DNA from 3 places in the Ectothiorhodospira variabilis genome. Region 1 is predicted to be linked to each of the others. Evidence: riboswitches for the same ligand, from Rfam matches in the RefSeq annotation. Region 1 holds a riboswitch; each other region holds the start of a gene.

What was found. Region 1 has a riboswitch for cobalamin ahead of bluB (5,6-dimethylbenzimidazole synthase). Riboswitches for the same ligand answer to the same signal wherever they lie in the genome.
Region 2: linked by a shared signal. The riboswitch ahead of cobW (cobalamin biosynthesis protein CobW) and the one ahead of bluB (5,6-dimethylbenzimidazole synthase) in region 1 are both predicted to bind cobalamin.
Region 3: linked by a shared signal. The riboswitch ahead of LPW30_RS05610 (TonB-dependent receptor domain-containing protein) and the one ahead of bluB (5,6-dimethylbenzimidazole synthase) in region 1 are both predicted to bind cobalamin.

Annotation. Positions count from the first base shown of each region.
Region 1 is NZ_JAJNAO010000010.1:26,383-28,645, reverse strand. It holds gene LPW30_RS10875 (DUF2235 domain-containing protein) at 1-126, opposite strand, end outside; gene bluB (5,6-dimethylbenzimidazole synthase) at 278-1,030, opposite strand; cobalamin riboswitch at 1,080-1,281, opposite strand; gene LPW30_RS10865 (ABC transporter ATP-binding protein) at 1,328-1,969, shown strand; gene LPW30_RS10860 (ABC transporter permease) at 1,972-2,263, shown strand, end outside.
Region 2 is NZ_JAJNAO010000009.1:121,813-124,075, forward strand. It holds gene cobN (cobaltochelatase subunit CobN) at 1-170, opposite strand, end outside; gene cobW (cobalamin biosynthesis protein CobW) at 170-1,252, opposite strand; cobalamin riboswitch at 1,373-1,613, opposite strand; gene LPW30_RS10675 (MBL fold metallo-hydrolase) at 1,777-2,263, shown strand, end outside.
Region 3 is NZ_JAJNAO010000003.1:166,899-169,161, reverse strand. It holds gene LPW30_RS05610 (TonB-dependent receptor domain-containing protein) at 1-1,218, opposite strand, end outside; cobalamin riboswitch at 1,383-1,636, opposite strand; gene LPW30_RS05605 (cobalamin-binding protein) at 2,222-2,263, shown strand, end outside.

The DNA.
Region 1 (2,263 bases):
CTTGAGTTGATAGGCATCGTTGGCGGGCGCCTCGGAAATCATCCTGAACAGGCGGAAGATATGGGTCTCGTTTTCTTCCTTGGCCCAGGTGCCGTCGCAACAGACCACAAGGCGTTTTCTTGTCATCTTGGTTCATCCCCACGCAGTCGGCCCGAGCGGCCCTACCATGAGCGTAGCAGGGGATTCACGAACGGTGAGGTCTTGCACGGGCCGAATGCCGTCGGCACCCGCAGGGGCGCCGACGGAGGCGAGCACAGGGTGAGCGGGAGCGCAGGCCCTAAAGCGGGACTTCGGAGCGGCTTGCCCTGGCCTGGCATGCCTGGACGGCCTTGACCAGTTCGTCGTCCTCGGCAGGGGCATGCCCCCAGCCATCCACATGGATCAATTGCTCCAGCGGTAACCGGGGACGCCAGCCGGCGGCTTCCAGTTCGGGCTTGTCATGGAAGTGGCTGACCCGGCCAATGCATAAATAGGCCACGGGGACGATCTCATCGGGCAGATTCAGTACCTGTCGGATGTCTTCGGGCCGGAAGATGCTCACCCAGCCCACGCCCAGCCCCTCGCTGCGTGCCGCCAGCCACAGGTTCTGCACGGCGCAGACCACGCTGTACAGGTCCATCCGATGGTCGTGGGTGCGACCGATCACCACCGGGCCGGCGCGGTCCCGGTCGCAGGTGATGCACAGATTGATGGGCGCATCCAGGATGCCTTCCAGGCGCAGGCTGCGATACGTCTCCTGCTTTTCGCCTTCGAACATCCCTGCTGCCTCCTCATTGGCGCGGGTGAAGGCCTGATGGGCCCGATGCTTGATCTGTGGGTCCTTGACGACCACAAAGCTCCAGGGCTGCATGTAGCCCACCGAGGGTGCAAAATGGGCCGCGGTCAGGATGCGGGCCAGCATGTCATCGGGCACCGGGTCGGGCAGGAATTGCCCCCGCACGTCTCTCCGGCAGAGCATGTTGCGATAGATGGCCTTGCGTTCGGCCTCGTTGAAGCGGTGTTGATCAGGTGTTGAATCACCAGCCTGCATGTTGTTCCCCTTGTTCAAGCAGGTGGGACGGCAGCCCGGCCTTGCTGCCGTGCAAAGAAACTGTCGGGCCGGTCTTCTGACTCGGGTTCGTCCCGCGCGGACGCCTTCCCGCCCATGGCAGTGGCTCGATGTCTGCGCGATCCCCCTCACAGCGCTGGGCGCGTTGCGGACTCGGTGATCCTTGATCGATCACCCCACCGCATTCCCGATTCTCCCGTGGACGAACGGGCACCCGACAGCGGGTTGATGAATTTTCGGGCACAGTATAGCGGATCGTTCGTCCGGTATACTGTGGTGATGGATGCCCCCACCTACGCCGTCACCGCTGACCCCTTGCTGAAACTGACGGGTTTGCAATCCGATCATGTAGGGCCGGTCGATCTGGAACTGGCGCCTGGGGCGTTGCTGCTCATTGCCGGGCCCTCCGGCGCGGGCAAGTCGCTGCTACTTCGGGCCATTGCCGATCTGGACCCCCATCGTGGTCAGGTGTGGTTGGCCGGCCAGCCGCGGGCCACCATCCCTCCGGCCTTATGGCGGCGTCAGGTAGGGTATCTGCCGGCAGATCCCGTGTGGTGGGCGGACACCGTGGATGAGCATCTCACGGGGGTGCAGGACGACTGGCTGCAGCAGTTGGGATTCACCCCGGAGGTGCGCCAATGGGAGGTGGAACGTCTCTCCAGCGGCGAGCGTCAGCGCCTGGCGCTGGCAAGGATGCTGGGCAACGGCCCGAGGGTGCTGCTCCTGGATGAGGCCACGGCCAACCTGGATCCTGAAAACACCCTGCGCATGGAAGCGCTGGTCATGGGGTATGTGAGGGAACGGGAAGCCGGGGTCATCTGGGTCAGCCATGATCACGAGCAGCGCGACAGGCTGGGTGGCCGTTTGCTGATGATGGATCAGGGGCGGCTGGCCGACCCGGCAATGGCATCGAGGTCCTGAGCATGGATGTGATCTACCTTTCTCCCTGGGATCTGAGTATTGCCGCTCTGCTGGTGATTGCCCTGGCGGTCCTGACGAGCCGCGTGGGCATGGGGCTTTCCCGAAGCCTGCTGGTGGCGGCGGCACGCACGGTGATCCAGTTGCTGCTCATTGGTCTGGTACTCACCACCCTGTTCGAACACGCAGCCCTGTACTGGGTGGCCCTCATGGCGCTGATCATGCTGCTGGTGGCGGGGCGCGAGGTCATGGCGCGCCAGGCCCGGCGGTTTCGGGGCTGGTGGGGATACGGCATTG
Region 2 (2,263 bases), on a different contig from region 1:
TTGTCTTCCCCCACGGGGCCCGACCGGGCCTGTGGGCATTGGGAGGCCAGCAGGGCCAGGGTGGTATCCGCGGCACTGAGGATGACGATATCGGCGGGCGTCTGATCCAGACGCGTGATCACCGAGTCGTCGTCGACGAACCCGCCGGGTTGTGCCGCCAGCAGATGCATCAGGCCGTCGCCGCCAGAACCGCCGGTTGCAGGGCCTGCTCCAGGGCCTCGGCCGAGAGGTCCTGACCGATCAGCACCAGACGGGTTGCGCGATCCTCCCCGGCACCCCAGGGGCGGTCAAAGTAGCTGTCAAAACGACTTCCCACCCCATGCACCACGAGGCGCATGCGCTTGTCGGGCAGGGCCGCGAAGCCCTTCACGCGGAAGATGCGGTGATCCCGCACCACTTGCTGCAACCGTTCCAGCAGCCTGTCGCGATCCACCTGCGGCAGCCTCACCACCACCGAGTCGAACTGATCGTGGTCATGATCATGGTGATGATCTCCCTCCCCATGGGCATGGTCATGATGCCCGGCGCGCAGGTGGATATGCGCTTCGGAGGCATTGCCCAGCCCGATCATGAGCGCGGGATCCACCCGCCCATGGTCGCTGGAGAGGATTTTCACCGGGGGCGGGATCTCGGCGCGCACGAGTGCCGTGACCCGCTCCACTGCCGCCGCATCCACAAGATCGGTCTTGCTCAGCACCACCAGATCCGCCGCGGATAGCTGATCCTCGAAGAGTTCATGAAGTGTGGAGTCGTGATCCAGGTTCGGGTCGGCGCGGCGTTGCCGGTCCACCGCCTCGGGGTTGGCGGCGAACTGTCCCTGGGCGGTGGCGGGCACGTCCACCACGGTGACCACGGCATCCACGGTGCAGCCGGTCTTGATCTCCGGCCAGTTGAAGGCCTGCACCAGGGGCTTGGGCAGCGCCAGGCCGGAGGTCTCGATGAGGATGTGATCGATCTCGTCCCGGCGGTCCATCAGGGCCTTCATCACGGGATAAAAGGCCTCCTGCACGGTACAGCACAGACAGCCATTGGCCAGTTCGTAGAGCGTGCCGGCGTCCTCTCCGGATTCGTCGCAGCCAATGCCGCAGCCCCTGAGGATCTCGCCATCCATGCCCAGTTCGCCAAACTCGTTGACGATGACGGCAATCCGCCGCCCCTGGGCATTGTCCAGGAGATGACGCAGCAGGGTGGTCTTGCCACTGCCCAGAAAGCCGGTGACGATGGTGGCCGGGATTCTTGATCTGGATATCATGGAAATGCTCGCTCGCGCGCCGCCCGCGCATCGATGGGATGGATGCGCCACGAAGGCGGTACGTGCCACGGAGGAGAGATCAAGCGCGGTCCGGCTCCACCCGGCACGCCGCACCCCGCGGCACCTGGTCTTCAACAGGCCGGTCTCCGGGCTTGTGGTGGGTGTTCAAGGTGGGGAGCTGCCTTCCCATGAGATCCGCCCGGGGGACGGGGTCTCACAGTGGCCTGGGTTCTCCACGTTCACCACTTACCGTTGCGGGGGCAGCGCCGGAGTGATCGCCTGGGCGATGTCACCGGCTTCCCGTTTCAACCCGATGGATGGGCCACGAAGGCCCCGGGTCACCTGCTGAAGTCTGAAGATAACCTCATAAACTTAACAGGCATCCGGCCCGGGCTCAAATCGGAGACGTGCCGGATCCTCAGGAGGCCTTGGCAGCGATCGGGCATATCGTTATGCTTTTATTGGCATAAGAAAGGGGGGTGGGGCGTCCCGCCTCCCACTTTTCAACATGACCGAGGAACAGCATGATTGCCCGTACTCCCGCACTCCTCTCCACCCTGATTGGACTGATGATCTCCTCCCTGACCACAGCCTTGGCGGGTGAGGACCGACCCATCGAACGGATCCTCGAGCCGCGGGCCATCACAGAGCAGATCCATTACTTTTATGGGTCCCTGGAAAATCGAACCCAGGCCAACCTGGGCATGAACAATAACGTGGGTTTTGTGATCACCGACGAAGGGGTGGTGCTGATCGATAGCGGCCCCAGCCATCATGTGGCCCAACGCATTGAACAGGCTGTGGCTGACCTGACCGACCAGCCCATCACCCATGTGATCAATCTGGGCAGCCAGGATCACCGCTGGCTGGGAAATGACTACTTCCTCTCCCAGGGTGCCGAGATCCTGGCCCTTGAACGCACTGCCGCCACCCAGGCGGAGTTTGCCCGACAGCACCTGGATCGCCTCACGGACACCCTGGGCGCGGCGACCATGGAAAGCACCGAGCCAC
Region 3 (2,263 bases), on a different contig from region 1:
CTCATTGAATGTCGGTGCTTTGAATGCAGTGCCATAACTGGCACGCAAGCTCCATTGCTCCTGTAATTGCATTCCCCAAGCAATTTGGCCGGTGGTTTCGTGGCCAAAGGTCTCATTATCATCGTGCCTCAGGCTCCATGCCAGATCATACCTACCCAACTCCACCTGCCATTGCGCGTACAATCCGACATTATCTCTGCGAGTTTCCGAATAGTCGCTGGAGACATTGACACGGTCATTTTGGTAATCCATACCTAACGTGAGCATGTGGCGCTCCGCGAGAGCCACATCATTTTGCCAATTAAAAAGATTCCTCGATGTCTCAAACTTACTAGGCCAGTCGCTAAATGTTTCCAACTCATCTCGACTATGGGCAACTGAAAAAGTACTGTACCAAATGTCCGCCAATTGCCCACGCACGCCAAATTGTGAGGCGTGCTGTCTGAATTCCTGCCTATCACCCGACCCACCACTGTCAAAATCACTCTCACCTTCCGCATGTAGCAGAGAGCCGAAAATCTCAAAGCCGTTTTTCAACTCATGAGACAAGCGGGCCGACACGGAGCTATTCTCATAACCATCCCGGCGATCATCGGCGGTCTCGTCTTGCACATTGATGCCATCAGTGGATAAATGACTGACTGAGAGATTGTAGCGAGTACTTCCCGTGGAACCGGACAGGCCCGCACCCATCTCCCTGGTATTGAAAGAGCCTGCACCCAGATGTGCCCGAAGTTTCGCGGGACCATCCCCTTCCTTGGTAAACACCTGAATAACTCCACCGATAGCATCCGACCCATAAAGACTGGTTCGTGGTCCACGGACAATCTCTACGCGCTCAATCTCTGCAGGAGGTAAATATTGCCACGCAGCTTGCCCCGTGGTTGCTGATCCCATCCGCACCCCATCAACCAGCAACAAAGTGTGATCCGAGTTAGTCCCACGCATGAAAAGACTGGTGGTCTTGCCAAAAGGCCCGTTCTGGGTCAGGCCAATACCCGCCCGCCCCCTCAACAAATCCACAAACTCCTTCGGCTGCAACCGCTCGATCTCCTCCCGCTCGATCACGGTCACGGAGGCCAGGGTCTGGTCGGTGGTCTGGGCTGTGCGGGTGGGGGTGACCAGGATGGGGTCCAGTTGGGCCACCTGTTCCTGGGCAGTAGCGAGGGAAGGAATGGCCAGCAGAACGGCTGCCGGCAGGAAGGATCGGGTTTGCATGAGTATGTGCTCTCCGGTGCGCCGCCCGCGCACCTGTGTATGGGCCAGGGTGCGGCACGAGGAGAGCAGCGGATCAATCAGACCCATCGGTGCAAGGCGCACCGGAAAGCCAGATCCACCGGAATGAGACCCGAGAAGACGAGCCGCGCAAAGCCCTCCGCAATGCCGCGTGAACGCATCAGGCCGGTCTCCGGGCTCGCGGACGGGTCATCTTTGACCGGGTCAAGGCACCTTCCCACGCTTGCGCGCAGTGGCTTCACGCCTTGCCGGGGTTGCTGCGCTGACATGCAGAAACCCTCGTCTCGCCTACCGTTGCGGGGGCAGCGCCGGACTGGTCTGCTGAATCTGGCAGACATACCGGCTTCCCGTTTCACCAGACGGATGTCAATCATCTGGCACCTGAAGCGAGGCGGTATCATACGCAAACGATTGTGGATATTCCAATGCGGGCCGCAGGGGTTACTGTCAGGGCAGATGGACATCCATGCACCTGAGGCGCGCCCATTCGCGGCCGAGGGCCGCTCCCACAAGGCTCCATTCAAGCCTGGGAGCCCCCCCCCGAACGCAAGCCCCAACGCGTCCGGTCTGCCTCCGGGGTGGGTTTCTGGAGGCGGGTGTTCGCCGCATGGATGCGGCGGTCAAGCCTACAGGGACGTATTCACGGCGTCCCGCCGCAAGAAATGCACCCCGGAGGCAGACCCTGGGCACGGCGCAAAGCCCAGGCACCCTGGAGGCAGACCCCAGGCATACTGCAAAGCCCAGGCACCCTGGAGGCAGACCCCAGGCATGCAGCAAAGCCCAGGCGCATGGGAGGAAGGCCTTTGGGCACGGTGCAAAACCCAGGCACACAGGAGGTATCAGACCCATTCGCGGCCGAGGGCCGCTCCTACAGGAGGCGGGCGCTGGGAGGGTTGGATACCGGTGGGCGCGGAGGATCATGCAGGTGGTCAGCACCCGCATCGCTGTTATGATGCCCTCCTTTCAAGCGCCCGACCCCAACACCATGAGACACCCCAACCACATAAGCCATACACCTCCAATTCCC